One region of the Bradyrhizobium sp. 27S5 genome, then DNA from elsewhere that is predicted to be linked to it. Evidence: riboswitches for the same ligand, from Rfam matches in the RefSeq annotation. Region 1 holds a riboswitch; each other region holds the start of a gene.
What was found. Region 1 has a riboswitch for cobalamin ahead of WDM24_RS06270 (ribonucleoside-diphosphate reductase subunit alpha). Riboswitches for the same ligand answer to the same signal wherever they lie in the genome.

Region 1 (7,619 bases):
AAGCAGCATCGTCGATGCCGTCAGCCGCGATGCCGCTTGCGGACCTCGAGCGATGGCTCCAGGCTCGCATCGATCGCCATCCTGCCGCCACTAGCATTCCCATGCTCGACGGCTATGCTGCCGCGATCGTAGCCGGACCGGTCTCGATGAGCCCGCTCGATTGGATCTGCCCGCTGCTCGCGATCGATGCCGACGCGTTCAACCATGGCGGCACGCCGGAGTTCGCCGCGATCTCCGCCGTTGCGCTGCGCCACAACGACATCAGCAACACCCTCTCGACTGCCCCCGATCGGTTCGAGCCGATACACCGGCGCAACCCCAATGGCGACGTCGATCCGCGTCCCTGGTGCCAGGGTTTCCATGCCGCGATGCGGCTCAGGCTGTCGGCGTGGGCGCCGATGCTGGACACCAGCAATGTCAATCACGGCCTGCTTCTGCCCATTCTGTTGCACTGTCGCGACGATCAGGGGCAGCCGATGCTCGGATCCCCCCGAAGCGGCCGCGAGACTGCCGACTTTCTGCGTAACGCCTACGCCGATATTCCAGCGGTCGTCGAGGCCATGCGCCAATATTGGATGCCGATCCGCTACCCACGCGCCCGCTGATCTCCGCAGACGTGGGAGCTCATACCGGTTACTGTCAAAGTCATGCCGACGCAAGCGTCGCAGTGAAAATCCCGTCAAGATCGCAAATTGGATTGAGGGCTGCCTCGACGGCGCGATCTACCCTCGGCTCAAAAGCACAAGCCCTGCCTCGCGTTGAGCTCTGCCTGTCTTTAGCCTCCGAAGCCGGGCGTGAACCCTTGCGCCCCCCGAACATCCATCAGCTTCTCAGGAAGCCGGAGGCGCTATGGGCTTTGAGCATCGCCATTCCCGTCAAAGTAAGCTGCTAGGGACGTTAAAAGGAAATCGCAGCAGCCCGCCGCCAAAAAGATCCCGGTGCATTCGGATTCGCGGGACCCGCTCGCAGCTCGGATCTGAGATCATTGAATGCGCATCTAATTGGTGGCACGTGCCAAGTTTCACTTGGCACGTCTTCGATTCGATTACTACGCGGGCTGTATCTCTATGTGGCGCCGAGCTTCGGCTCACCCATCATCAAGCTCGCTCATGGCCTCATCCATATCCGACTGGGAATCGCTTATGACTTGCGTGGCGACGGAAACGAGAGCCTTTTCGAATGCTCGGCGCAGTAGCGCTGCACGCGTGTCATCGCCGCCGCTCTCGGCGGTGTCGGAGGGGGCGCCAACCTGCGGCGCTGTTGCATTAATATCGGCTGCGTTCATGTCGTAACACCCGGATAGCGGCGTCGCCGCGAGATGACCTATCCGCTTCATGCTAGCAGGGACAGCTTGCGAAAAGCTGACTAAGATCGAGCCTCCTTGGCGGCTTCATCCATGACCACGCAAGTGAGGACAACCGTTGTGCCGGCACGGTCATTACTGCGATCGGAGCTCTGGTAAATCATGGCGCCAAAACACTTGGCCACGTCAGCAAGCGCGACGGCGACTGTTGCGCGTTGAAGGCTCAGTGGTACCACAAGCATTTGTGGAGCTATCGCGCTCGATCTGGCGCGCGCGGCAAGCCACCGAGATCGCACGATCATGGCAGGACGCACCTCACGCCAGTTCCACAAGAAGAGCAACACCTTGCTGGCGCAGCTCGATCGCATTCTCGACCGCTTTGAATTGCAAGCCAAACGTTGCGCGTCATGAGATTATCCCTCGCCAGCATCGCCCAGAACCTTCGCCGAACGGATTCCTATCCAACGCGGACTCGCATAGGCACCCGTCATCGCGACGGAGCATCGAAATCAAAATGCTGCCACTCTTTTCACAGAATGGGCCGAAGCAGGGGGGGGCATTTGCTCGAACACAGCGTTGCGGGCCCGGACCCGGAGCGGACGTGGCGTCCTGCGTCTCGACTCCCCTGCCACAAGCCTTGACGAATCTCGACGCGCGGCGTCTGTATGTAGATCTGCCACGGTCTTCCATTCTGCATCTAGTAGGGTGGAAGCTAAGAGAGAACCCGGTGCGCCGGTAACGGCTATTCCGGGGCTGCCCCCGCAACTGTAAGCGGCGAGCGGTTGTCATAATGGTCACTGGCCGCGACAGCACCGGGAAGGCCGACAGCCGCAGCGACCCGCGAGCCAGGAGACCGGCCGCGACAGAATAGAACGTCCTCGGGCGGGGTGCCCCGTGCGTCGCTTGCAGCCTGGGACGTTTGACCCGTCTCCTCGCAAGTCGTGCGCGTGGCTTCACCCCCTAACATCGCGGGGTTGCCGATGTCGCCGTCTTACGATTTCAATCAGCATGGTCATCTAATTGAGTGGCCGAGTGTGCGGCCGTGGCCGGCGCGGCCAAAGTCTGCCGCGCCTCAGCGGTGTGTTGTGCCGCCGCCGTCATCGCCTCCGCTGCCGCGGCCTCTCGCGCCATTGCCAAAGCCGTCCGATCTCACGCTCGATCGATCGCGCGACGGCCTGCTGACCGCGTTCGGCAAGCTAACGCGCCGATCGTTCTGCTCGTCGGCGAAAGCGTCCAGGACATGTTCGCGCGGGTGTCCTGTGCCTTCGCGGACGATGTTGCGCACGCCCAACGTCTCTATGACGCGATGTCTCGGCTGTGGTTCATGCCAGCCACGCCGGTGCTGTCCAATGGCGGCACCACGCGCGGCCTGCCAATCTCGTGCTTCCTTAACTCGGTGTCGGACTCGCTCGAAGGCATCGTTGGCACCTGGGACGAAAACGTGTGGCTTGCCTCCAACGGGGGCGGTATCGGCACGTACTGGGGCAATGTTCGCTCGATCGGAGAGAAGGTGAAGGGCGGCGTCAGCTCAGGCGTCATCCCGTTCATCCACGTCATGGACGGCCTGACGCTGGCGATCGGCCAGGGCTCGTTGCGGCGCGGCTCGGCGGCGGTCTATCTCGATATCCAGCATCCCGAGATCGAGGAGTTTCTCGAGATCCGCAAGGCGTCCGGCGACTTCAACCGCAAGAGCCTCAACCTGCATCACGGCATCAACCTCACCGACGAGCTCATGCGTGCCGTGGGCGCCGGCACCGCGTTCGCTCTGCGCAGCCCGAAGACGAACGAGGTCGTCCGCGAGATCGACGCGCGACAGCTATGGCAACGCATTCTTGAGAACCGGTTGCAGACAGGCGAGCCTTATCTCTTGTTCATCGACACTGTGAATCGCGCGCTTCCCAAGCACCAGCGCGAGCTCGGTCTCAAGGTCTCGACCTCCAACCTGTGCAGCGAGATTACGCTCCCGACCGGCATCGACCATCGCGGCGAGGAGCGCACCGCGGTGTGCTGTCTGTCATCGCTCAACCTCGAGACTCGGGACCAATGGAATGAGGAACCCGGCTTCATCGAGGACGTCATGCGCTTCCTCGACAACGTGCTCACCCACTTCATCACGACGGCGCCGGAGGGTATGAAGCGGGCCCGCTACGCCGCCCTGCGCGAGCGCTCCGTCGGACTTGGCGTCATGGGCTTCCACTCGTTCCTCCAGGCGAATGGCATTCCAATGGAGAGTGGCTTGGCGAAATCATTCAATCTAAAGATGTTTCAGAAGATCCGGGGTGATGCCGACGCGGCATCCGTCGCCCTTGCTCGCGAGCGTGGCCCGTGCCCGGACGCCCTGGAACGTGGCGTGATGGAGCGCTTCAGCCAGAAGATCGCGATCGCGCCGACTGCTTCGATCAGCATCATCTGCGGCGGCACCAGCGCATGCATCGAGCCGATCCCGGCCAACATCTACACCCACAAGACGTTGTCTGGTGCCATCTCGGTACGTAATCCTCATCTGACCAGGGTACTGATCGCCAAGGGCGCCGACACCCCGGTGACCTGGCAGTCGATCATTGCGCAGGAGGGGTCGGTCGCCCATTCCGACATTCTGTCGGAACACGAGAAAGCGGTGTTTCGCACCGCTTTCGAGGTCGACCAGCGCTGGATCGTCGAGCTTGCAGGCGACCGGGCCGCATTCATCTGCCAGAGTCAGTCAATCAACCTCTATCTGCCGGCCGAGGTCGATAAGTGGGATCTCCACATGCTGCACTGGACGGCGTGGAAGCGTGGGGTGAAGAGCCTTTATCACTGCCGTTCAAAATCGATCTCGCGCGCGGCGTTCGCCGGCAAGATCGTCGACGATGACGAGGCCGCGCCGCGGCAGCTGCCTGCGCAGCGCACCGATTATGAGGAGTGCCTCGCATGTCAATGATCGATCTCTCGTGTGTCGATCCGCGCACGCTGATCGGCAAGGGACGCGTTGGTCTCCTTGACTCGATGGGCAGCTATGACGTTGATCGCTACGCTTGGGCCTACGAGTTCTGGAAGCGTCAGCAGCAGACGCATTGGATGGCCGAGGAGGTGCCGCTCGGCAACGACCTCAAGGACTGGGCGTCGGACCGCGTCACCGCCAGCGAGCGCGCGCTGCTCACCCAGATCTTTCGCTTCTTTACTCAGTCGGACATCGAGGTCGGTGACAATTATCTCAAGCGATACATCCCGATTTTCCAGCCGCTCACCGTCCAGATGATGATGGCGGCCTTCACGAACATGGAGACGGTCCACATCAACGCCTATGCGCTGCTGCTCAAGACGCTCGGCATGCCCAAGACCGAGTTCGAGGCATTTCGCAGCTATGCGCAAATGCGCGCCAAGGCGGACTACATGCACGAGTTCGGCGTTGACACCGTGGCCGATGTCGCGCGCACCCTGGCTATGTTCGGCGCCTTTACCGAAGGCATGGCGTTGTTCGCGAGCTTCGCTATGCTGCTCAATTTTCCGCGCCACAACAAGATGAACGGCATGGGACAGATCGTAAGCTGGTCGGTGCGCGACGAGAGTCTCCACTGCGAGGGCGTCATCAAGCTGTTTCACGAATGGCACCGCGAGACCGGCGCCGTGACGCGCTCGGTCCGTGACGACATCGTCGATGTCGCCAGAACGATGGTAAAGCTGGAGGAGAACTTCGTCGATCTCGCCTTTGGCCTGGGCAAGATCGAGGGCATGCGTCCTGAGCAGATCCACGCCTACGTCCGTTATGTCGCCGACTGGCGACTGACCCAACTCCGGATTGCCCCGGTTTTCGGCTTCTTCAAGGCGGAGGAGGATGGGTTCACGCAGCTCAAGCCGCATCCGCTGCCTTGGCTCGTCGAGATTCTCAATGGCGTCGAGCACGCCAATTTCTTCGAGCAGCGCGCCACGGAGTACTCCAAGGCGGCGAGCCGAGGCAGCTGGGACGGCGAGGACGGGGTGTGGGCGGCTTTCGGCCGTATGTAGGCAGCCGGAACAGCATGCGTCCGTTCATACATCTTGGAGGTTCGCGGAAGTCCTCTGCTGCGGCTTCCGGCGGCACAGCGGACCTCAAGCGGCATCATCCACGCCGCTCGAAAATCATAATGGGGAACACCCGCCCACGGGGCTGATGTACGAAAGTGAAGTCTGATCTTGTGCTGAGTTGCTTCGGTGCGGCAGACTTCGAAAAGGCGATCACAATCGTTGCAATTTGCAGATTGGCGAGACGTCCGTCCCGCATACGGAACTCGGAAAGTTCTGGCGGTACAACTTCGGAAGGCCGAGCCTGAGATGGTCCGGCGTGCGAAGGCCGGGCGTGAGAGGGGCCGGCGGAGGATGGCCGGCGTGCGAGGGATTTTTATCCATATCCTGCCATAGCAAATCTTGGTCGAAATCAGGATGCGCCTCGATCGCCTGAGCGATCGTCTGCTGCGAGAGGTGATGCGGGGACGGTTCTGGTGCTGGATCTGCACCGAGCGCAGCCGGCGCATGCGAATCATCCTCCCAACGCAAGCCTGGCGAATAGGGTTGCGCTATATCCAGGTACGGCGAATAAGGGTGCCGAGCATCCAAGTACGGCGAATAGTGACGGCCTGCGTCCAGATATGGCGAATAGGGCTCCCCCGGCAGCGCGGGCGAGGCGGTACGATGTGGCGCAGCACCACCCTGAGCGCCGTTGAGCTGCTGCTCAAAGCCGGTAGCGTCCGTGGGCGGTAGCGGTGAATTGGTGTCCGGGCTCGTGTTCGATGGTCCGAATTCGTTGAAATCCATCTGTCACTCCCGCATGATGGAGCAGCTCGAGCAATGCGAAGGCTCCTGTCCTGCGAGACCGAAGCAGCTGTTTCGGAGGTTCGCGTTGATCTTCAAGCTCTCCTGGATGCACACGTCTGGCGCGGTCGATGCGAGGCGCCGCCATCCAGACAGGCTCGTCCTGGGTAAGGCGGCTTTCGAAAAGCTGACGACCAGATGGATTTAAGCGAATGCAGTTCGGATCCTCGGCTCTCTCGTATTGTTAAGTCACTTCTGGCCTGCAGCTTCGCGCGCGATGCCGTCCTGATGCTGCGCTTCTGAGGAATAGTGGCTTTCAGGTCGTCCGTCGCGAATGACCGTGCTCGAGGAGCCACGAAACAACATCAAAACCGACCCCAGTGGCGGCTTTTCGGCAGCGGTTGGATTCCGCCGCGCCTGCGCCTCCGCCACAAGGCCCTTGAGCGTTTGGTCCACGAGCGCGATGAAGCGCGGCGGGCCCGAAGCCAGGACGAGGCCATCTCCTGGAGCCGGCTTCACGATATAGCGCTCATCGGAGATGTTGAGCACATCGAGCGCGGTCCTGAACGCATCGAAGCTGATCGGGTTCAACACAATGAGACGGCTTTGCGCCTCTTGAGCCGCGGATATGTAAAGCACGAGACCGTCGTAATACCATTGAAGATTGTACAGATTGGTCAAGCGCTCGAGGAACTCTCGCGGTGGCTGGTCCGGCATTCGCCCACGAATCCGGCCCTTTACCTCGGCGCTGACATTGACCCTGATATTGTGATTGTTGCCGAACTCCTGCAGCGCGGCGGAAAGGTCCTGATCCAGAACCGTGTAGCTGTAAGGAGCCGACGGCAGTGAGAGGGACGCGCCGAGCGCGCTTACCGATCCCAGATAGACAAAAACTCCGACATGGAGAACTCTCCTCAAAATGTAGACCGTTGTGGATCGGATGAGCATTCCCGAAGGCCTTCCGCCTGAAAAAAACCTAGAATTTCATTCCAACGTGAAGGCCAAACGTGATCTTTAGATGACGTAACCAGCGGCATCTTCGTCAGGTTTTCGTCAGCTCGCCAATCTACGCTCATGATCCGTTCGTCGTTCAACCATGCCTGATCTCATCACACGAGCACAATGACTCCTTATATTATGATGGTAGGCGCGACGCCGATCTCTCCCCATTCAGCTGACTGTGTTTCCAGTGCCTGCTCGCCGGCCGCCACTGGCGAGCAGGCCCACTTTGAGCAGTCCCTTGCGCAAGCGTCTTCCAATGAGGTCGTCGCCTCGTCAGTCTCAGCTAGAGCGGCAGTCGCTCCGCCGGTATCAGAGGTTCAGCGTGCGGGTGCGCTCGCAAGTCCGCCGGGCGATCGCGTCCTTCATGCACTTTCCACTATGTACCGGAGTCATGCCGTTTCTCCCGCAGTCAGCGGCGCGCCTGCTCCGAATGGCGTGCAAGGGGGGGCGGCTGCGCAGCTGCTTGTGCAGGTGGATGATGTCGGCGCACATGCGGCGGTTAAGCCGATAGGTTCGGATTTCGATTCGATGATGGTTGGTCTGCGCG
Region 2 (7,619 bases), 1.8 Mb from region 1:
CGGGGCTCGTGATCCTGCGCTCATTCGGCAAATTCTACGGGCTTGCCGGCTTGCGGCTCGGCTTCGCGATCGGCAGTGAGCCGGACATCGGCGCGCTTGCGGCGATGGCGGGCCCATGGCCGGTTTCGGGGGCCGCGATTGCGATCGGGCGGCGTGCATTGCTCGATTACGACTGGGCAAAGGCGACGGCCGCACGGCTGGCGGCCGACTGCGTCAGGCTCGATGCAGCGGTGCGATCGCAGGGCTGGACCCTGGTCGGTGGCACGCCGCTGTTCCGTCTCTACGAAACCGGCGATGCGTTGGTCGCCCAGGACGAGCTTGCCCATGGGCTGATCTGGTCGCGCGTGTTTCAGCAGCGGCCGGGATGGTTGCGCCTCGGTCTGCCCGGCAGCGAAGCCGAATGGGCTCGGCTGTCTGCCGTGCTGTCGCGCTGATCGTCTAACGCGCGATACGATTGGGTGGAATCAGCTCGCCGCGATTTCGGTCCACCTCTCCCCATCGGGGAGAGGTCGGATTGCGAAGCAATCCGGGTGAGGGCTCTCGCTCTCTCGATAGTCCGTAGCCCCTCACCCGATTTGCTGCGCAAATCGACCTCTCCCAAGGGAGAGGTGAACCTTCGACGCCGTTCCAACTCAAACTCATCTCATCACGCGCTAGCGCGCCAGCGCGAGCAGGCCTTCGACATCGAGATGGGTCTCGATGTGTTCGGCGAGCGCGTCGAGCGCGCTCTCGACCCGGGCGCCGTACGGCTGGTCGGCCGCGGGAATATCGAGCCTTGCAAGGAAGGCCTTGCGAAACTCGTCAGACGTGAACAGGCCGTGCAGATAGCTGCCGTGAACGCGACCATCGGCGGAAACGGCACCTTCAGCGGCGCCGTCGAGCGACGCAAATGGCCTGATACGATCCGGACCGTCGGTGCGCCCGATATGGATTTCATAGGCGCTGATCGGCTGACTGGTAGCGGCATGCACCGCGCTGACGCGTGTCAGCGTCTTCTGCTCGGTCATGACAGTTGTGATATCAAGAAGTCCGAGGCCGCGCGTTTCGCCGGCGGGACCTTCGATCCCGTCGGGATCGGCGACGCTCTCGCCGAGCATCTGATATCCGCCGCAGAGGCCAAGGACATGACCGCCGCGGCGATGATGCGCCACGAGATCGATGTCCCAGCCCTGCGCGCGCAGGAAGGCGAGGTCGCCGCGGGTCGATTTCGAGCCGGGCAGGATGACGAGCTTCGCATCACCCGGGATGGCTTCGCCCGGCCGTACCATCACGAGATCGACGCCGGGCTCGAGCTTCAGCGGATCGAGATCGTCGAAATTGGCGATCCGCGACAGCGCAAGGAAGGCGATCTTGCACTGGCCGGGCTTGCGCGCCTCGCCGAGCCCGAGCGCGTCTTCGGCCGGAAGCTCGCCGGCGCGGACGAACCAGGGCAGCACGCCAAAGCCGCGCCATGCGGTGCGGGATTCGATCAGGCGGTAGCCGTCGTCGAACAGCGTCGGATCGCCTCGGAACTTGTTGATGACAAAGCCCTGGATCATCGCGGCATCCTCGGGATCGATCACCGCCTGGATACCGACGAGCTGTGCGATGACGCCGCCGCGGTCGATGTCGCCGACCAGCACCACGGGGACGTCAGCTTTGCGTGCAAAGCCCATATTGGCGATATCGGACTTACGCAGATTGACCTCGGCGGGGCTGCCGGCGCCTTCGACCAGCACCAGATCGGCGCGATCCTTCAACCGCCCAAAACTCTCCAGCACCGCGCCCATCAGCGACGGTTTCATAGCGGAATATTCGCGCGCGCGTGCGGTCGCGATCCGTTTGCCGTGCACGATGATCTGGGCGCCGACATCGCTCTCCGGCTTCAGCAGCACCGGGTTCATGTCGGTGTGCGGCTCGACACCGGCGGCGAGCGCCTGCAGGGCCTGCGCACGTCCGATCTCGCCGCCGTCGATGGTCACAGCCGCGTTGTTGGACATGTTCTGCGGTTTGAAAGGCAGCACGCGCAGGCCGCGCCGACTGGCAGCGCGCGCCAGGCCCGCGACGATGAGCGACTTGCCCACGTCCGAACCGGCTCCCTGGATCATCAATGCACGCGCCATGGCGATAACAGTCAGAACTCGACGCCCGGCTGGGCCTTGATGCCGGAGCGGAACGGATGTTTCACCAGCGTCATCTCGGTGACGAGATCGGCGATCTCGATCAGCTCCTCCTTGGCGTTGCGCCCGGTGAGCACGACATGCGTCATCGGCGGCTTTGACGTGGTCAGGAACTCGACGACATCGGCGATGGCGAGATAGTCATAGCGCAGCGCGATGTTGATCTCGTCGAGCACAACCATGCGCAAGCTCGGGTCTGCGATCAGCTGCTTGGCCTTTTCCCAGCCGGCCTGGGCCGCCGCGATGTCGCGCGCGCGATCCTGCGTCTCCCAGGTAAAGCCTTCGCCCATCGCGTGGAATTGGCAGAGTTCGCCGAAATGCCCGGTGAGCAGGCGGCGCTCGCCGGTATCCCAGGCGCCCTTGATGAACTGCACCACCGCGCAGGGAAAGCCATGCGCCACACAGCGCACGATCATGCCGAAGGCCGAAGAGGATTTTCCCTTGCCGGCGCCGGTATGAACGATGATCAGACCCCTTTCACCGCTCTTGGTCGCCATGATCTTGTCGCGCGCGACCTTTTTCTTCGCCATCTTGGTCGCGTGGCGCGCATCCAGCGAAACCTCGCTGCTGCCGACCTCGTCTTCGGCGCCGTTTTCTTCAGAAATCATGACATTCCTTCGGCTTGACAAGTTCGAGCCACGGACGAATGGTGGGCCCGCGTTGGTTCCTGTCCTACGACAGGCGAAGAGGGAATGCGATAGGGCTCAAGGTGGGCCTGAAAAGCAGCCGCCCCCGCGACCGTGACCGGAGAGATGCCCAAAAGCCACTGATTCCTTGTCGAGAATCGGGAAGGTGGGCATCGAGGGAGAAATCCTGCTCCGCAAGCCGGGAGACCTGCCAACGCAACGTGTAGTGAGACCGGCGGACGGGGTGTTCCGCGACGGGGAACGAACCCATTCACATCGGTTCGTGTGCCTCTTCGCCTCCCGCTGTCAATCCAGGATGGGCGATGAGCGTTACACTTCATGTCTGCATCACCTGCCGCGCCGGCCAGACGCTGGCGGAAGGTGAGATCGCGCCCGGTGCGCGCCTGCATGCCGCGCTTGTTGAGGCCGGCGTGCCCGATGACGTCAATCTTGTTCCCGTCGAATGCCTCTCGGCTTGCAGCCAGGGCTGCTCGGTCGCGCTCAGCGCGCCGGGGCGGTGGTCCTATGTCTACGGCCGCCTGTCCGCTGATAATGCCAGGGATGTGATCGCCGGTGCCTCCGCCTATGCGGCCGCGCCTGACGGCATCGTGCCGTGGCGCAGCCGTCCGGAAATCTTCCGCAAGCAATCGCTCGCCCGCATTCCACCCCTTGCCGTCGTCCCGGAGGCCGCAGAATGAACACGCTCGCCAAAATTCCGGTCACGGTCGTGACCGGATTTCTCGGGTCCGGCAAGACGACGCTGATCCAGCATCTGATCCGCAATGCCAATGGCAAGAAGCTCGCGGTGCTGGTCAACGAATTCGGCAGCGAAGGCGTCGACGGCGAGATTCTGAAGTCGTGCGCCGACGCCAATTGCCCGACCGAGAACATCGTCGAACTCGCCAATGGCTGCATCTGCTGCACCGTCGCCGACGATTTCATCCCGGCGATGGAGCAACTGCTGGCGCGACGCGTGAGGCCCGATCACATCGTGATCGAGACGTCAGGTTTGGCGCTGCCGAAGCCGCTGCTGAAGGCGTTCGACTGGCCGGAAATCCGCTCGCGGATCACGGTCGATGGCGTGATCGCGCTGGCCGATGCGGAAGCGGTCGCGGCCGGCCGCTTTGCGCCGGATCCCGCAGCAGTCGATGCACAGCGTGCGGCCGACGACAATCTCGACCACGAGACGCCGCTGTCCGAAGTGTTCGAGGACCAGATCGCCTGTGCCGATATCGTGCTGCTGACCAAGGCCGATCTCGCCGGAGCGGAAGGGATCAAGGCGGCCAAAGCGGTGATTGCCGCTGAAATGCCGCGCGAGGTTCCGATGTTGCCGATCGTCGACGGCGCCGTCGATGCGCGCGTGATCCTGGGGCTCGAGGCCGCGGCAGAGGATGATCTCGCGTCGCGGCCGTCGCACCACGATGGCGAGGACGAGCACGAGCACAATGATTTCAACTCCGTGGTGATCGATCTTCCCGAGGTTTCGGATGTCGAGGCACTCGTGGCTTCGATCAAGGGGCTGGCCCGCGAGCAGAACGTGCTGCGCGCCAAGGGCTATATCGCAGTCGAAGGCAAGCCAATGCGGCTGCTCGTGCAGTCCGTCGGCGAACGCGTGCGGCATCAGTTCGACATGCCCTGGGGCACACGGCCGCGGCAGTCGAAGCTGGTCGTGATCGGCGAGCACGGCGACATCAGTGAAGCTGCGATCAGGGCGCGACTAGGTGTCTGATGCACGTCGTCTTCCGCGAGAGCCGCGGCCTTGAGGAGACCGCGACACCAAGGGACCTCGGCCAGGATCCGGCCGATCTCGTGGTGTTGTCGTTTTCCGACAGCGATCTCGCTGCCTTCGCGGCCGGCTGGCGGCGGGGCCGCGCCGCGCTGCCGTCGCTGCGGCTCGCCAATCTCGCGGAGCTGCGCCACCCGCTGTCGGTCGATACCTATATCGAGCGGACGCTGTCGCACGCGCGCGGCATCCTGGTGCGGCTGATCGGCGGTGAGCCCTATTGGTCCTACGGGCTGGCCGCGGTGCATCGCCTGGCAAAGGAGCGCGATATCGCCCTGGTGGTGTTGCCGGCGGATGGCCGCGACGATCTGCGGCTGGACGAATTTTCCACGCTGCCGGTCTCGACGCTGCGGCGACTTAAGGTGCTGTGCGACAAGGGGGGGCCTGTCGCCGCCCAGGCCGTGATCGCGCAAGTGGCGCTGGCGTCAGGGCTCTATGCCGGGCCTGTCGTCGGCGAGATCGATCTGCCGGAGATCGGCGTCTACGATCCGCGGCGCGGTGTTGTCGCAGCGTTGCCGGCATCGGGTGGCCGGCCGCGGGCACTCGTGACCTTCTATCGCTCCTATCTCGCGGCCGGCGACACCGCGCCGGTCGATGCCTTGGTCGAGGCGCTACGCGAGAAAGGTTTTGACGCCTACGGCGTGTTCGTCGCCTCGTTGAAGGCCGCAGGCGTGGCCGATTGGCTGCGCGCTCAGTTCGCGCAATGCCCTCCAGCCGCCATCGTCAATGCGACCGCATTCTCCGCGGCCGGCGATGACGGCACCACGCCGTTCGATGCCGCTTCATGTCCGGTGTTCCAGGTCGCCTTGTCGACGGCGCGGCGCGAGGATTGGGCCGAGTCGCTCCGCGGTCTGTCGCCCGGCGATCTCGCGATGCATGTGGTGTTGCCGGAGGTTGACGGCCGCCTGTTTGCGGGCGTGGTGAGCTTCAAGTCGGCGAGCGAGCGCGATCCCGATCTGCAATTCGCGCATCTTGCGCATCGGCCGGATGCCGGGCGCGTCGCAGCAATTGCCGCCCGCGTGGCAGCCTGGCATCGGCTTGCCGACAAGCCCGCGCAGGAGAAGCAACTCGCGCTCGTGCTGTCGAACTATCCGGGCCGTCCGCACCAGATCGCGCATGCCGTCGGCCTCGATGCGCTTGCCTCGGTCGAGGCGTTGCGGGCCGATCTCGCGGCCGCGGGCTTTGATCTCGAGCCGGTGGCGTTGCTGGGCGATGCGCTCTTGCACCGGAAACTGACATGGGACGTGGCCGGGTATCGCGCGGCCATCTCCGGCCTTCCGTCACAGCTCCAGGACGACCTCGCGCGTGCATGGGGCGCGCCGGAGGACGATCCCGATTGTCGTGACGGCGAATTTCAATTCGCGGCAATCCAGTGCGGCAAGTCGATCATCGCCGTTCAGCCGGAGCGCGGTGATATCGGCCATCGCGATGCCGACTATCACGATCTGTCGCGCACGCCGCGTCATGCCTATGTCGCGTTCTATCTGTGGCTCAGGCAGCAGGGCATCGATGCCGTCGTGCACATGGGCGCGCACGGCACACTGGAATGGTTGCCCGGCAAGTCGGTCGCGCTGTCGTCCGCGTGCTGGCCCGAGGCGCTGATCGGTGATCTGCCCGTCATCTATCCCTTCATCGTCAACGATCCCGGCGAGGCGGCGCAGGCCAAGCGGCGGATCGGCGCCTTGACGATCGGTCATCTGCCGCCGCCGCTCGCGCTGGCGGCGGTGCCGGAAGGCTTGCGCAGGCTCGAGCGCTTACTCGATGAATATTCGACTGCGGACGGTCTCGATCCGGCACGGCGGCAGCGCCTGATTGCCGATATCCGCGAGGAAGCGCGGCTGGCCGGGCTGGAGGACGATCTTGGTCTCGCTGCGTCGGTCTCCGCGGCCGAGGCGATTCCGCAGATCGACCGCTTCGTCTGCGATCTCAAGGAGAGCCAGTTCGGTGACGGCCTGCACATATTCGGGCAGGGCGCTTGCGGTGCGAAGGAGAAGGCTGCGTTACGCGATGCGCTCTCTGGCCGGCGCGTCGCGCCGGGACCTTCGGGGTCACCCTATCGCGGGCGCCGCGACGTGCTGCCGACCGGACGCAATCTGTTTGCCGTTGATCCCCGCGGGGTTCCGACGCCGTCGGCGCATGCGCAGGGCGTGAAGCTCGCCGAAGAGCTGCTGCGCCGTCACCTGCAGGATCACGGCGACTGGCCGAAAGGGCTCGTCGTCGACCTCTGGGGTTCCTCGACGATGCGCACGGCCGGCGAGGATTTTGCGATGGCCCTGCATCTCGCCGGCATTGCGCCGCGCTGGGATCACGGATCGGGCCGCGTGGTTGGCTACGACATCATCGCGCCGGCAGAGCTCGGTCGTCCCCGCATCGACGTCACGCTGCGCGTGTCGGGGTTGTTCCGCGACGTCTTTTCGGGGCTTGCCCAGTTGTTCGAGGCGGCCACGGAAGCATTGTCCGAACGCAGCGATGAGGGGGAGGAGAATCCCTACAGCGAACGCATGTCGCGCGTGTTCGGGCCTCGTCCGGGACACTATGGCGCCGGCATCGCGTCGGTTCCGGACGTCTTCACCCAGGAAGCGCGCGATGCGGCCGGCGAAGCCTGGCTGTCGGCGTCGTCCTGGGCGTTTGCATCCGACGGCGAGATGCGGCCCGATCGCGCCGGCATCGAGGGGCGGCTCGCGGCGGCCGACAGTTTTGTCCATACCCAGGACTTGCCCGAGACCGACCTGCTGCTGGCGGCGGACTATGCCGCGCATGAAGCCGGCATCGCGGCGGCAGCCCGGCGCATTGGCGCAGAGGTCCCGGCGCTCTATCATCTCGACGCGACGCGGCCGGATCAGCCGCATGCGCGCTCGTTGACCGAGGAAATCTCGCGCGTGGTGCGTGCGCGCGCCGCCAATCCCGCATGGATCGCCGGCATGATGCGCCATGGCTTCCGAGGTGCCGCCGAGATCACGGCGACGCTGGAGCACATGGCGGCGTTCGCCCATCTGGCCGACGCGGTGCCGCCGCATCTGTTCGACCTCTACTACGACGCGACGCTCGGCA
Region 3 (7,619 bases), 2.1 Mb from region 1:
CGCCTACGCGGCTCCTCAGGGTGACGGGACAGGCTGGAACGGGGATGGATTTGCTTTGAATCGACCCCATCTATGGAATAATATCCTCCCTGTGACTCGGCCCGGAGAATAGGTAAGCCGTCATGATCTTTCGCCAGCTCTTCGACAGCGTGTCCGGCACCTACAGCTATCTGCTCGCGAGCCGCGCCGGCGGCGAGGCGCTGATCCTCGATCCGGTGCTGGAGAAGGCCGACCGCTACTGCAAGCTGCTGCAGGAACTCGACCTCAGGCTGGTCAAGGCCGTCGATACACATCTGCATGCCGATCACGTCACCGGCCTCGGCGAGCTGCGCGACCGCACCCAGTGCATCACCATCATGGGCGAGCAGAGCAAGGCCGACGTGGTGTCGATGCGCGTTTCCGACGGCGACAAAGTGACGATCGAGGGCCTCTGCCTCGAGGCGATGTACACGCCCGGCCACACCGACGATTCCTATAGCTATCTGATGGGCGACCGCGTGTTCACCGGCGATACGCTGTTGATCCGCGGCACCGGCCGCACCGATTTCCAGAACGGCAGCGCGCGGGCCCAGTACGATTCGATCTTCAATCGCCTCTTGAGGCTGCCCGAGGAGACCATGGTGTTCCCCGCACATGACTACAAGGGCGACACCGTCTCCACGATCGGCGAGGAGAAGCGCTACAATCCGCGGCTGCAGGTCAAATCGATCGACGACTATGTCGAGCTGATGAACAACCTCAATCTGCCGAACCCGAAGCTGATGGATGTCGTGCTGCCCGCCAACATGCATGTCGGCCTGCACCAGGACGAGCTCACCAAGGAAGGCCTCTCCCTCAACGCACGCGACGCCATCGCGAGCCTCGGCCGGCCCGATATCCTGCTGGTGGATTTGCGCGAGAGCGGCGAACGGGCCAAGCACGGCACGCTCGCCGGCGCGCTGCACGCGCCCTATCCCGGGATTTGCGCCACATTGCAGCCCGGCGGCATGCTGCGCGAAGTTGCCGCCGCGACCGGCCGCCGCGTCGTGTTCTTCTGCGCCTTCGGCGAACGCTCGGCGATGGCGGTGGCCGCCGCGAAGAAGGCGGGACTGGCGAACACCGCGCATATCGAGGGCGGCATGGATGCGTGGAAGAAGGCCGGCGGGCCGGTGGTGCTGGGGTAATTCCCTAGGCTCTTCGCTAACGCGCGCGAAATTATCTACCGTCACCCTGAGGTGCGAGCGAAGCGAGCCTCGAAGGGTCGACGGCCACACTGTGTCCGCGCGCATTTGGCGATATCGGGGCCGTGCATCCTTCGAGGCTCGCAAGAGCTCGCACCTCAGGATGACGGGGTTAATTAGAGCGCTCGGCGCTTACCCGCTGCAGCTCCGCCGTCAACCGATCCAGCGCATCGGCCAGCATCACGCCGCCGCAGACGGTGAGCCGCTCCGGCAGCACGATGCGCTTGCCCTCCGGATAGAACCGCTCCAGCGCCGGATGCAGCAGGAAGGCGCGGCCGTCATCCTCGGCGCGATCGCCGGCCTCCGCCACCAGGATGAAATCCGGCCGCAGTTTCACGATTGCTTCCAGCGAGGCAAATCCGCCGGCGTTGAAGCCGAGCTCGCCGGCGGCGTTGGAAAGACCCGTTGCCGCCAGCAGCGAGTTGACCAGGCTGCTCTCACCCGACACAAAGCCGCGCCGCTCCAGCGGCAGCACCCGATAATGATGACCGTCAGCCACCGCCCGCGCCCGCGCGATCGCCGCGTCGAGGCGCGCGATCTCGGCCTCCGCGCGATCCGGATGCTGCAGCACCTCGCCCATGGCGCGGATCTGGTCCCTCACCTCGTCCAGCGTGCGCGGCACCGTGAACTCGACGAGATGCAGCCCCTTCGCCTTCAGCAGATCGCGCGTCGCCCGCTTGTCGAACAGGCTGACGACGACGAGGTCCGGCTTGAGCAGCAGCACGTCCTCGGCCTCGCCGGACAGCCGCGGATAGTTTCGCGCCCGCTCGGCGGCCCAGGATTGCCAGGCATCGCGGGAGAAACGGCTGAGCCCGAGGATCTGGTCCGGATCAGCCAGCGACAGCACCAGCTGGTCACTGCAGACATTCATCGAGACGATGCGCGGTCCGGCGGCAGACGCGGCACTGGCGGACATGAGCCCAGCAAGAACGGAGAGCGTCAGCAAAAAGCAGAGCCGAGCGAGATGGCTGACACGCAAAAGGTGCGCCCCCTCTCCCGCTTGCGGGGGAGGGTTGGGGTGGGGGTAGCGCCGCAATGAACACTCTTCGAGTGGAGAAAGCCCCCGCCCGCATCGCATCTTTCGATGCGACACAGCCGAAGCCTCGCTTCGGCGTTTCTTAAGAACGGCCGCCGAAGGCGGCCTATGCTCCCCCGCAAGCGGGAGAGGTGAACCGAACTCGCGGCAGTATCTCGCCCGCATCACACGTCCGCCCACGGCACGATAACGGCCTCGCGCTGAAATTCAGCGCGGTAGGCGCTGACCCGGAACACGCTGGCGAGGACCGCTTCCGACAACGCCTCATCCGGCGGGCCTTGCGCCGCCAGCCGGCCCTCCGACAGCACCAGCACGTGATCGGCAAAGCGCGCGGCGAGCCCGAGATCGTGTGTCACCACGATGACCAAGACGCCGGTGTCGGCGACGTTGCGCAGCTTCTGCATCACGTCGATCTGGTGGCGCGGATCGAGCGACGCGGTCGGCTCGTCGGCGAGGATCACCGGCGCCTCGACCGCGAGCACCCGCGCCAGCGCGACGCGGCTGCGCTCACCGCCGGACAGCTCGGTGACGCGGCGGTCGCTGAATTCAGTGACGTCGACCGCCTGCATCGCCCGCAGCACGGCCTCCATGTCCTTCGGCGATAGCCGCGCCGGATCGGTCGCGCCATGCGGATAGCGGCCGAGCGCAACGATATCGCGCGCCGGCAGCGGCCAATGCACCATGTGCCCCTGCGGCAGATAGGCGAAGCGCTTCGCGCGCTCGCGCAGCGGCAGTGACGCCAATGCGTCGCCGCCAATCCGGATCTCGCCGTCGGACGGAATCAATCCGGCGAGCGCGCGCAGCAGTGTGGTCTTGCCGGCGCCGTTCGGGCCGACCAGCGCGACCAAATGGCCCGATGCCAGCGACAGCGACACATCGTGCAGCACCTTTCGGCTGCCGAGCGAAGCATCGAGCGCGATGGCGGACAGCAGCGTCATGCCACGCCTCCGCCGAGCGCGCGGCGTTCGCGCATGATCAGATAGAGGAAGAACGGCACGCCGATGATCGAGGTCAGCACGCCGACCTTGATGTCCGAGGTCGAGGGGATGATGCGCACCGCGATATCGGCCGCGAGCAGCAGCGCCGCGCCGGTCAGCGCGCTCGGCACCAGCAGCCGCGCCGGATCGTGACCGATCAGGGGACGCATCAGATGCGGCGCGACGAGCCCGATGAAGCCGATCGTGCCGGTGACCGCGACCGCGCCGCCGACGCCGAGCGCAACGCCCGCGATCACGAAGAGCCGCAGCCGCCCGACATCGACGCCGAGGCTCTGCGCGGCCTCCTCGCCAAGCGTCAGCGCACGGAACGCGTTCGCCTGGCTGAGCAGGATCGCGGCACCCGCGATGATGAAGGGCAGCGCCAGCGCCACATGCTGAAAGCTGCGGTCCTCCAGCGAGCCGAGCAGCCAGAACGCGATCTCCAGCACCACGAAGGGATTGCTGGAAAGATTCATCACCAGCGCGGTCGCAGCACCGGCGAAGCTCGAGATCGCAAGCCCCGCGAGGATCAGGATCAACAGCCCGGCATTGCGGCCGGCGATCGCGAGCAGCGCGAACACCGAGCCGAACGCGGCGATGATCGCCACCACCGGCAACGCGTAGGAGCGCACGTCGGCCAGGCCGAGCGCGATCACCAGCACCGCGCCGAACGCCGCCGATTGCGGCGCACCGAACAGCGACGGCGAGGCCAGCGGATTGCGCAGCAGGCCCTGCAGCGCCGCGCCTGACAGCCCAAGAATGCCGCCGATTGCGAACGCGAGAATGGTGCGCGGCAAACGGATTTCGCGCACGATCACCTGCGCCACATCGCTGCCGCCGCCGAACAGCGCCTCGATCACCGCGAGCGGCGACAGCCGCACCGGCCCGATGCCGAGCGAGATCACGCACAGCAGCACCACAAGCGCGAGCAGCGCCGCGGTGGCGCCCCATCGGCGCCGCGCCGCGACCTCGGCCGCCAAGGCAAAATCCTGCACGCTCATCGGATCCATGCTCTTACAGCGATCGCCGTGGCAGACAAGCGACACTCGACAAAAACCGTGGCCGTCTGACCGCCGCCCGACTTCCGCCGGATTGACTTTGCTGCCCGGCCGAACCCTAGATGAACATGACGGTTCTTTCATGAGATGAAAAGGGAATGCGGTGCGGGGAAACTTCCCCAAGGCCGCGGCTGCCCCCGCAACTGTATGCGGTGAATCCTTCGTCACGGGCCACTGGGAATCTCGGTCCTGGGAAGGCGACGAAGGGTAACGACCCGCGAGCCAGGAGACCTGCCGTCAGCCGTGGTCACACGCGAAGATGCCGGTCGGGGAGTACAGGCATGAGCTTCACCTGAGGCTGTTAGCACGATGGTGAGACTGGTTCGCGGTGACGTGCCACTGACGTTACCGAGGTCTCGCTTATGTCGTCCTACCCATTCCACCATTGGCGGCGCCGCGCGCTTCTGCTCGCGACGACGATGCTCGCGCCGGCAGTCTTCACCGCCGCCGCGCGGGCGCAGCAGGCGCCCGCTCCCGATCAACTACCGGCGATCGAAGTCACCAAGCCGGGCGAACAGAACGTCACGCGCGCCAAGCCCGCTGCAGACGAAGCGCCCGCACCGCGCCGTCCGGCGCCGGGCACCGTAGAGAGCACCAATGTGGGCGGCGGAAGCGGATCCGGCACCACAGGGACAGGCACGGCCACCGGGACCGCCGGCAACGGTGGCGGCGGCCGCCAATTCGCCGGCATTGTCGGATCGTCCTCGACCGTGATCACCGCCGACGACATCGCGCATTCGCCGGTGCAGTCGCTGCCCGAGATCCTCGCGCAGGTGCCGGGCGTGCAGCTGCAAACGCTCTATGGCGGGCCGAACGGCGCCAAGACCGCGGTCGACCTGCGCGGCTTCGGGGCATTCGCCACCGACAACACGCTGTTCCTGCTCAATGGCCGCCGGCTCAACGACGTCGACAAGGCCGGCTTCGACCTCACCACGATCCCGCTCGATTCGATCGCGCGCATCGAGATCACGCGCGGCAACAGCGGCGCCGTGCTCTACGGCGACAATGCGGTGGGCGGCGTCGTCAACATCATCACCAAGACCGGCGTCGGCGGTCCGCCGACGACGATGAGAGCCGAGGCGGGATTTGGCTCGTTCAACACCCGCATGGCCGCCGTCTCCGCGGCGCTCAATGCGGGACCGTGGTCCACCTCGTTCTACGGCAACGGCATCAAGTCCGACGGCTACCGCGTCAACAATGCGCTCGACCAGCGCAACGCGGTCGGCAGCGTCAACTACACCACGGCCGACCTCACCGCTTTCCTGACCGTCACGGGCAGCGACCAGAAGCTCGGCCTGCCCGGCGGGCGGCTGGTCGATCCGTCGATCGGGGTGAACGAGCTGCAAACCGACCGCCGGGGCAGCAGTACGCCGTTCGACTATGCCAACCAGCAGACCGCGAGCGTCACCGCCGGCTTCACCAAGACGCTGATCAACGGCGTCGACCTGATCGTCGACGGCGGCTGGCGGCAGCGCGATACCCAAAGCGGCTTCTTCGGCACGGTACCGACCATCAGCTTCGCCTCGACCTACAACGATGCCGCGCTGGAGACCTGGTCGCTGACGCCGCGGCTCAGCGTCAAGAACGTGATGCTGGGGATGCCGTCGACGATCCTCACCGGCATCGACTATTACGATTCGACGTTCCGTCAGGCACGCGGCGCGTTCCAGGGCGTCGACCCCTTCCACATCTACAATATCGAGCAGCAGAGCGTGGCCGGCTACTGGCAGCACACGCTCGGATTGCTGCCGACCACTGACTTCTCTTATGGCGCACGCGTCCAGAATACCAGCGTCTCGGCGCGCGATCGCTACGACCCGAATGCGCCGTTCGCGTTCGACGCGCAAGCGTCGCCGCTCGACAGCAACGAGACGCAATATGCGCTCCATGTCGGCGTCGAGCATCGCTTCACGGACACATTTTCGGTGTTCGGCCGCGCCGCGCGCGCATTCCGCACGCCCGATGTCGACGAGCGCGTCGCATCGGGTCCGTCATTCGACCCGCTGACCTTCCTGCCCATCGCGCAGAATTTTGCGCTCAAGACCCAGACGTCGGAAGACGTCGAGGGCGGCTTCCGGGTCAGGACCAACCGCTTCCAGGTCCAGACCAGCGTCTATCTGATGGATCTCGAGAACGAGATCCATTTCAACCCGGTGCTGTTCTACAACGTCAATCTCGACCCCACCCGCCGCTACGGAAGCGAGACCAGCGCCTCGCTCAAGGTCAGCGACAGCGTGACGCTGCGCGGCGGCATGGCGATCACCCGCGCGGTCTTCCGCGAAGGCATCTGGGCCGGCAACGACGTGCCGCTGGTGTCGCGCTACACCGGCAGTCTCGGCGTGACCTGGAATATCTGGCAGAACTATCTGGTGTTCGACGCCACCGCGCGCGCCTGGAGCTCGCGCATCATGGACAACGACCAGGCCAATACCCAGACCCGGATTCCCGCTAACGCCACCGCCGACATCAAGCTGAGTGGGCAAATTGACCGCTTCTTCTGGTCGCTCAGCGTCAACAACCTGTTCAACGCGCTCTATTACGACTACGCCATCGCGAGCTCGTTCACAGATGGCCGCTTCTCGGCCTATCCGCTCCCCGGCCGCACCTACATGGTGAAGGCTGGCGCAACGTTTTAGAGCATGATCCGGCGCGGCGGGGGTGTGATCCCGCCGCGCCGTCTCACTCCATTACAAGCGCCAGCAAACTGGGATAGAATTCCGGCAGCTGATTTAACCCGCGCAGGGGAAACGCATGGGCAAGGCCGGAAAGACGAGCAAGGGCGCCGACAAGCCCAGCAAAAAGTCCGACGAAAAGTCGAAGGCGCCTCCGCCACCCGCCGCGCCGCCGGACGACGAGTATGACGAGGATGGCGACATCGCCACGCCGAAGATCGACCGCTATGGCAATGACGACGAGCCGTTGTGAGGGATGAACGATATCCATCCCTGCGTCGTCCCGGCGAAAGCCGGGACCCATAACCACAGGGCCGAGTTGTTGAAGCGCGCTGTGGCCCCAGCGCGTCGCAACAATCATCATTAGTGGTTATGGGTCCCGGGTCGCGCTTCGCTTGCCCGGGACGACGAGAATGGGGTCAGCAAAACTCCGCACTCTCGATCTTCCTGATGCTGCGGCGATCCAGCAGATGCGCGCCAAAGCCGCCGCGCGCCAGCGATGAGGCGATCTGCGGCGATGCCAGCAGCAGCGCCGTGGTCATCGCCAGCGGCGCGGCGCTGAGCCAATCGAGCCGCACCGGCGTCAGCTCTTCCGTGCTGCCGCGATAGAGACCGTCACCCGCGGCGATGCGGCCGCATTCCCTGATCAGCTCGCG
Region 4 (7,619 bases), 2.4 Mb from region 1:
GCCGAAATCCGACATGGTGTTCGTGCTTGAAAACGCGCTGCGCCTGAGCGGCGTCGTGCTGCTCAAGGATACCGCGGGCTATCGCCTGACGCCGCTTGGCGACGCCGTCGGCGGCGGCCGCATCGATGCCGCGGCAGCCAATCCCGAGCCCGGTTTCGGCATCTCGGTGGTTCCCCTGCAATATGTGTCGGCCCAGACCCTGCTGAAGCTGACCGACAGTTTTGCCACCAGGGCGGGCGCAATCCGCGCCGACACCACGCGGAATCTTCTGCTGATCCAGGGCACCGGGGCCGAGCGCCGCACCGCTGTCGACACCGTGCTCAGCTTCGACGTCGACTGGATGCGCGGCCAATCGGTCGGGATCTTCCCGATCTCGAGCGGCTCGCCCGCGCCCGTGATTGCCGAGCTGGAGAAGATCGTCGATTCCGGCGAGAACGGCCTCAGCCAGAACGTGATCAAATTCATGCCGATCGCACGCCTCAATGCGGTGCTGGTCGTGACCAAGAAGCCGGACATGCTGCACACGGCCGCGACCTGGATCAAGCGGCTCGACCGCAACGACACCGCGCGAACCACGGTCCATGTCTACCGCGTCAAGTATGGCGATGCGCGCCAGATCGCGCGGGTTCTGACCGACATGTTCCTCGGCGGCTCCTCAGGCAATCTGCTCGACAGTGCCGACAGCCAGCTCGCGCCGGGCTCCGGCACCTCGTCGACGTCAAGCGTCGCCGATCGTCTATCACTCAACAACAACAACGGCTCGAATTCGAGCATGGGCGGCTTCGCATCCCGCGGCACGTCGGGGACTGGTGCGACGGGTCAGGGCCTGGGTCAGGGATTTGGCGCCGGTGGGCAAGCCAACAATCCCAATGCGGGCCAGGGTAACAATGCCGCGCTGGATGCCGGACGCGGCGCCAGCGGCGGCAACGGCCAGCCCGTGCTGCAGGACGTCCGCATCACGCCCGATGTCGTGAACAACAATCTCCTGATCTATGCCGACCAGGCCAACTACCGCATCATCGAGTCGACGCTGCTGCAGATCGACGAGCCGCAGCTCCAGGTCGCCATCGACGCGACGATCGCGGAGGTCACGCTCAACAACACCCTGTCCTACGGCGTGCAGACCTATCTCACCAGCCAAAACCTCGGCCTGAAGCCGAACACCGGCTCGATCCTTGGCACCCAGGCCACCAGCGCGCCCGCGACCACCACCGACGCAACCACCGGCGCGGTCTCGGTGGCGGGCTCGCTCACCAATGCTTTCATCAACCAGAGCTTTCCGGGCTTCAACTTCCTGATCGGCTCCGCGACGCAGCCGAGCCTGATCCTGGATGCGCTGCATGCCGTCACCAGCGTCAAGGTGCTGTCCAATCCCTCGCTGGTCGTGATCAACAACCAGGTCGCGACGCTGCAGGTCGGCGACGTCGTCCCGGTCTCGACCGGCAGCGCGACGGTGCTGACCACGAGCAACACGGTGGTCAATACCATCGACTATCGCAACACCGGCATCATCCTGAAGGTCTCGCCACGCGTTAGCGTGAACGGCACAGTGCGGCTCGATGTCGAGCAGGAGATCAGCAACGTTCCCCAAAGCAGCTCGGTAAACCTGACGCCCACGGTGTCGGAGCGGCGGGTCAAGAGCCAGATCGCGGTCGCCAATGGCCAGACCGTGCTGCTGGCGGGCCTGATCAGCGAGCAGCAGAGCGGCAACCGAAATGCGCTTCCCGTGCTCGACCAGATTCCCGGCCTTGGCGACGCCTTCGGGCATCAGAGCAACGGCACCCAGCGCACCGAGCTGATCATCTTCATCCGCCCGCAGATCATCCGCAACGGTACCGACGCCCAGGTCGTCGCCGAGGAGCTTCGATCGAAACTGCGCGGCAGCATCGCCACGACATCGACCAATGCGCCGATCACCACCAGCTTCCACTGAGCCGGGCAACAGGATGCTCCGCATGCGCGCGCTGCGAACCGGCCTCTGCGCTACGCTTGCGGTCGCGCTTTGGGCGATGACCGCATCCGTCGCGAGCGCCGACAGCGTGGCGCGCGGAACGGCCGCCTTCCATCGCGGCGACTATGTCAGGGCGTCTCGGGAGCTCGCGCCGGCCGCCGAGCGCGGCAATGCCCGCGCCCTCGGCCTGCTCGGTTTCATGTATGAGCACGGTTTTGGCGTGCCGCAGGCCTATGACGCCGCCGCCGATCTCTACTATCGCGGCGCCGTGCAGGGCGACCCGTTCGCGCAAGCCATGCTCGGCCTGACGTACGACAAGGGCCACGGCGTTCCGAACGATTACGTGCTGGCCTACAAATGGCTCAATCTGGCGGCCGCCCGCGCCAGCGGGCGGCAGCGCGAAGCCTATCTCCGGTTCCGCGATGCGGTCGCATCAAAACTCTCGCGCAACGAGATCATCGCCGGCCAGCGCTTTGCATTGGGATGGATCCCTGGCCCGCCGGCGCCGGACGTGCACCTGACGGTCAAGTAGTTTTCCGCGCGGGCGCCAAGCTGGGAGACAGGTGTCTCCTTCGCAGCGGCCGGCGGCGCAGCCGGCGCCAGCCGATCACGATGCCGCTGATCGAGACGATCGTGCCGACCGCTGACAGCAGCCACACCACGACATCGCGCGCCGGCCAGAAGCGCAGTAGCACTGGGAAATCCAGGCTGTGCAGCGCGTTGAACAGCCAGCGATAGGAGCGGCGGCTGTCGTCGCTGCGGTCGAGAATTTCACCAGTGATCGGAGAGATGTGCAGCCAGGTTTGCGCGGGATCATCAAAGCCGATCCGCAGCACGGGAAGCTCGCGCGCGTTGTGCAGTGTGTACCAATAGGCGTCGGGTTCATCGAGCTGTTGGGCCGATATCATGGCAGCTCCGGGCACCGCGCGCCGGGCGGCTGCCATGATCTCGTCACGCGAGAGAGACGCGGGCGCGCCGGTGGCGGGATCGGCGAGGCTGCGACGGCCATCGCTGTCATCGAGCATCATCAGTCTCCTTCCGCCGATCCAGACGAAGCGTGCCTCCACGGCTGATATCGATGGCGTCGACTGGAAGCCGGCGACAATCTCGAGCGCGTCATGGCCGCCATAGCCGACCGCGATCTCCCTGCTGACGCCGCGGCCGGAGAACACGCCGCCGGGATTGAGCGACAGCCAGCCGCTGAACATCCAGGTGAAAACGCAGATGCCGCCGATCAGCCCGGCGATATGATGCCAGGCCATCCAGCCGCGGTACGGCGAGATGGCGCCGCTTGCGTAGCGACGCATCAATCGAAGCCGTAGAATGCCGATCCAGAAGCCGGTGACCGCGACCACGAGGCACACGCCCGAGATCCACAGCACCACGTCTCGCCACAACGGGCTGTCCTTGCGCAGCACGGTCGGATAGATCCAGTGCGGGATCGAGCCGAGCCAGTTCCAGACCCGCTCCCGCCGCGTGGTGTCGAGCGCGATCTCGCCGCTGCGCGCGGAGACGTAGAGCTCGGTCCCGGCAGCGTCGCCGAGGCCGATCAGATAGAGCGGCCGCAACGAGTCGAAACGCGCAGTGACCGACCATTGATCGCGCGTCACCGTGTCGAGCAACTGCGGACGCACCGCTTTCGGGTGATGACCAGCGATGGCCAGCGCCTGGTCCGGTGCGATCCGTTCGATGACGCTGCCGTCGATCGCCGAAATGGTGACGGCGGCTCCCTTCCAGCCGGCGACGCGATAGACCGGAACATCGGCCATCATCGACAGCCGCAGATCGCGCGGATAATGCTCCATGCCCGCGATCGCCATCGCGCGGTCAGGCGCGATCTGCACCTTGCCCCACGAAATGACTGGGAGCGCGGCCAGGCGCTCGCTGTCGGTGAGGCGCGGAAAGGCCACGTACATCATGACGAGGCCTGAGATGAACCACATCGCGAACAAGAGGCAGGTCGCGATGCCGATCCAGCGATGGACGACATAGAGCCATCGCCGTCCTCGCCGGATCAGAGCGTTGCGCATCGTCAGAACTTCACGTTGACGGAGAGTTCCGCGGTGCGCGGCATGCCCAGCAGCCACTGCCCGGCATAGGGCGACGTCACCGCGTAGACCTTGTCGAACAGATTGTAGACGCGGAACGCGACCGTGGTGCGCTCATCCGGCTTCCACCTGACACCGCCATTGACCACATTGTAGCCCGGCCGCAACTGGGTGTTGGCAAGGTCGGAGTACATCTGGCCGACGATCTGGACGCCGCCATAGACCGACCAGTTGGATGCGAAGTCCCAGGTCAACCAGACGTTCGAAACCTGCTGCGGTACGTTGATCGGAACGTTGCCGGCATAGCTGACAAGCTTTCCGCTCACCAGCTGGCTGTTGTTGTCGTACTTCGCCTGCAGCAGCGCGACATTGGCGTCGATACGCCAGCCATAGTCCAACGCCAGTCCGACCGATGCCTCGACGCCGCGCGATGATTGCTGGCCGACCTGCAATGCGAGGCCTGCGGGGTTGTTCGGATCGGCAACGAGCAAATTGTTCTTGACGATCTGATAGCCCGCCAGCGTCCACTCGCCGCGTCCGCCCAGGAACGACTGCTTGACCCCGATCTCGGTCTGCTTGCCGGTGGCGAGCTGGAAGGTCTTTTGCGTGGCCGACAGCGAGATGAGATTGCCAACCGGATCGACGCCGACCGCATACTGACCATAGAACGCGAGGTTCTTGATCGGTTCATAGACCACCCCGGTGCGCCAGCTGGTGCCCGAGAGCGCGACGTCGAAACTGTTCGACGACGTCCGATAGTCGGTGCGGTCGACCTCGGGGCGATCGTACCTGACGCCGGTGACGAGCGACAATTGATCGGTCAGCGACAGACGATCCTCCGCAAACAGCGCGTATTGATTGACGATCGCATTGAAGCCGGGCGATGTCGCAGTGGTCGTCGCGAAGAACGATCCGGGATCGAAGACGTAGGGGTTGACCGACGACGCGCCGCCAAACGGCGAGTTATTGGTGTGGGTGAAGTCGATGTGGTTAACGTCGAATCCCGCAACGAAGCGGTTCTCGAGGCCGAAGATGTGGCCGCTAAAGGTCGCGTCCATCCGGTTGCCGGCCTGCTTCTGGTCGTGGAAGATCTCGATATAGTTGCCGCGATCGATCAAGCTGGTCTTCGGATTCCAGGTGTAGCTCTCGATGTCGCGCCAGTGCCGCTCGCTGGTCAGATAATAGAGCGTGTTGTTGATCTTGATGCCGTCGGCGACGTCCCACTCGGTCTTGAACTGGGTCCAGCTGTCCTGATAGCGGATCGTGCTGTCCAGCGCGTTGTAGTTCTTGAAGCGCAGCGCATCCTGGATCACGCCGTTGATCAGCGGCGTGCCGAAATAGCGCGACGGGCTGCGGTCGCCATAATCTTCCGAGAGAGTGAAGGCGAGATTTTCCGACGCCTGCACCCGCACCGCGGCGAAGACCACCGCGTTCGAGGTCTTGTCGCGATCGACCCAGCCGTCCGACATGTTGCCGGTGGCATTGATGCGGTAGGATACATTGGGATTAATCGGACCGGTGCTGTCGACCGAGAGCCGCCGCGTCATGTTGCTGTCGAGCGAGACCTCGGCTTCGTTGTAGGGCGTGCCCAGCGGCTTTTTCGGAATCACGTTGATGACGCCGCCGATTGCGCCTTCGCCGTACAGCACCGAGGCGGGGCCGCGCAGCACCTCGATACGTTGCGCCGACCAGGTATCGTACGGGAACGTCAGGGTTCCCGAGCCGATGTAGAAGCGCGTGCCGTCATACAGCGTCATCACCGAATCGCTGCCGGCGAAGCCGCGGGTACTGAACGATAGGCCGCCATTGCCGGGAGCCGGCGTTGCGATGAACCCGGCCGCGTCCTGGGTGACGGCATCTGTGACATTATGCTGGCCGCGTTCGGCGATGGTCTGCGACGTGATGATCTCGACGCTTGCCGGCGTCTGCAGCGGCGTTAGATTCAGACGGCTGCCGGTGCTACCCGGCGTGGTGGCGTTGAGCGTGGGCGATGCCGACCCCGAAGCGCCCGACGCTGCGGCGCGCGGCGTGTTGCCGATTGCCGCGGCCGGTGCGGGTCTGGAGCGTGGCCGCGACGACGACGCCGAGTTGCTGCTTCGCGCCGCGGGCTTGGGCGTTTCGGATGCCGAGGGCGAGACCTCGATCGGATCGAGCCTGGTTGGTGGCGGTGTTTGTGCTCCACCTTCAGCCGGCAGCAGCAGCGATGACAGGGAGCAAACGAGGCCGAGGCGCCAGCGGCGCGCAACGGGAGAAGACGGAGACATGAAAGGACTCGCGGTAACGTGGCACGTCACCGCGAACGCGGACTGGCGCATTGCCCAAAAGGCAGTGCTCCGATCCCACCAGGACGCCCCCGCCCGATGTGCTCGCGTGTGACCACGACTGACGGCAGGTCTCCTGGCTCACGGGTCGTCGCCTGTCGACGCCTTCCCGGACCGAATGGCCCAGTGGCAAATTGACGAAAGGCTCGCCGTTTACAGTTGCGGGGACAGCTGCGGCATTGGGGTTACCCTCGCACCGCATTCCCTTTTGATCCCCGAAGGGAACCGTCGGCGGAAACGATAGGTGGTGCGGGATGGGCTGTCAATTCGGCGCGATTGTCGCGCACGTGCTTTGCGGGACGGTGCTGCGGCGATGACACACGGCCTGTATCGCTGACGCGGAGACCTCCTTAACCCGTCATCCTGAGGAGCCGCGAAGCGGCGTCTCGAAGGATCGACGGCCCGGCTGGTGGCCGTGCACCCTTCGAGACGCGCTACGCGCTCCTCCAGCGACAAAGGCAAAGCCTTTGCGCGGGGGTGACGGAAAACTCAGGTAGCTTCGACGCAGCCTGCCATGATCTCATCGATCTCCGCGCGCGACAGCACGCCGATCTCGGCGATGAACACGATTCGCGTGCGCGGCACGCCAGCCGACGGCACGCCGCCCGCAGCCAAAGTTGCGCGTCCGCCGGCGAGTTGAAACACAGTCAGCCGCCCCGGCTGCTCCACCGTCTCGAACAATCCCTTCGATCGCGCGAGCTTCGGCGCCAGCCTGCCGATCGCCTGCTGCAAGCGCGGCAACCGCACCGGCCGCTCCGACGTCCAGCTCAGCGTTTCGAACCGGTCGGACACCGGCCGTCGCGGCATGGTCTCACGCGGCGCCGGCAAATGATCGAGATCGGCCGGAAACAGTAGTTCGGTGGGCACCTCGCCATGCAGCGCATCGACGACAACCGCCGCCGGCCGCACCGCGCGTACGGCGTCGCGGATCGCGGCGCGCGCGGTAGCATCAGCCAGATCGACCTTGCTCAGCGCCACCACATCGGCCGCCCGCAGCTGCGACCGCAGCAGCGCATCGTCCAGCATCGTCACGGGCTGCGTCGCGTCGACCACGCACAGCACGGTCTCCAGCGGCGCCTCCTTCCAGACCACGGGATCCATCAGGTTGCGCACGATGTCGGAGGGATCGGCGATCCCGCTGGTCTCGATCACGATGAACTCGGGACGCGGATCACGCCGCAGCAAGGTTGCGAGCGTGCGCAGCAGATCGCCCTCCAGCGTGCAACAGATGCAGCCATTGCTCAGGCTGACCACGCCATCGCTGGCGCCCGCGATCAGCTCCGCGTCGATGTTGATCGC

Region 2: another riboswitch for cobalamin. It lies ahead of WDM24_RS14550 (DUF1636 domain-containing protein); the one in region 1 lies ahead of WDM24_RS06270 (ribonucleoside-diphosphate reductase subunit alpha).
Region 3: another riboswitch for cobalamin. It lies ahead of WDM24_RS39295 (TonB-dependent receptor); the one in region 1 lies ahead of WDM24_RS06270 (ribonucleoside-diphosphate reductase subunit alpha).
Region 4: another riboswitch for cobalamin. It lies ahead of WDM24_RS37580 (TonB-dependent receptor); the one in region 1 lies ahead of WDM24_RS06270 (ribonucleoside-diphosphate reductase subunit alpha).

The regions. Positions count from the first base shown of each region.
Region 1 covers NZ_CP147714.1:1,289,305-1,296,923, forward strand. Annotated here, with positions in the region: gene WDM24_RS06260 (YecA family protein) at 15-605, shown strand; gene WDM24_RS06265 (hypothetical protein) at 1,088-1,285, opposite strand; cobalamin riboswitch at 1,966-2,179, shown strand; gene WDM24_RS06270 (ribonucleoside-diphosphate reductase subunit alpha) at 2,544-4,223, shown strand; gene WDM24_RS06275 (ribonucleotide-diphosphate reductase subunit beta) at 4,214-5,287, shown strand; gene WDM24_RS06280 (hypothetical protein) at 5,498-6,073, opposite strand; gene WDM24_RS06285 (nodulation protein NolW) at 6,320-7,018, opposite strand; gene WDM24_RS06290 (nodulation protein NolB) at 7,211-7,619, shown strand, end outside.
Region 2 covers NZ_CP147714.1:3,137,457-3,145,075, forward strand. Annotated here, with positions in the region: gene cobD (threonine-phosphate decarboxylase CobD) at 1-434, shown strand, start outside; gene WDM24_RS14540 (cobyric acid synthase) at 654-2,102, opposite strand; gene cobO (cob(I)yrinic acid a,c-diamide adenosyltransferase) at 2,114-2,767, opposite strand; cobalamin riboswitch at 2,804-3,015, shown strand; gene WDM24_RS14550 (DUF1636 domain-containing protein) at 3,109-3,483, shown strand; gene cobW (cobalamin biosynthesis protein CobW) at 3,480-4,514, shown strand; gene cobN (cobaltochelatase subunit CobN) at 4,514-7,619, shown strand, end outside.
Region 3 covers NZ_CP147714.1:8,343,068-8,350,686, forward strand. Annotated here, with positions in the region: gene WDM24_RS39275 (MBL fold metallo-hydrolase) at 123-1,163, shown strand; gene WDM24_RS39280 (ABC transporter substrate-binding protein) at 1,333-2,136, opposite strand; gene WDM24_RS39285 (ABC transporter ATP-binding protein) at 2,421-3,194, opposite strand; gene WDM24_RS39290 (iron ABC transporter permease) at 3,191-4,234, opposite strand; cobalamin riboswitch at 4,347-4,544, shown strand; gene WDM24_RS39295 (TonB-dependent receptor) at 4,654-6,927, shown strand; gene WDM24_RS39300 (hypothetical protein) at 7,043-7,216, shown strand; gene WDM24_RS39305 (hypothetical protein) at 7,383-7,619, opposite strand, start outside.
Region 4 covers NZ_CP147714.1:7,981,991-7,989,609, forward strand. Annotated here, with positions in the region: gene gspD (type II secretion system secretin GspD) at 1-1,933, shown strand, start outside; gene WDM24_RS37570 (tetratricopeptide repeat protein) at 2,010-2,483, shown strand; gene WDM24_RS37575 (PepSY domain-containing protein) at 2,476-3,981, opposite strand; gene WDM24_RS37580 (TonB-dependent receptor) at 3,984-6,263, opposite strand; cobalamin riboswitch at 6,370-6,565, opposite strand; gene WDM24_RS37585 (GTP-binding protein) at 6,810-7,619, opposite strand, start outside.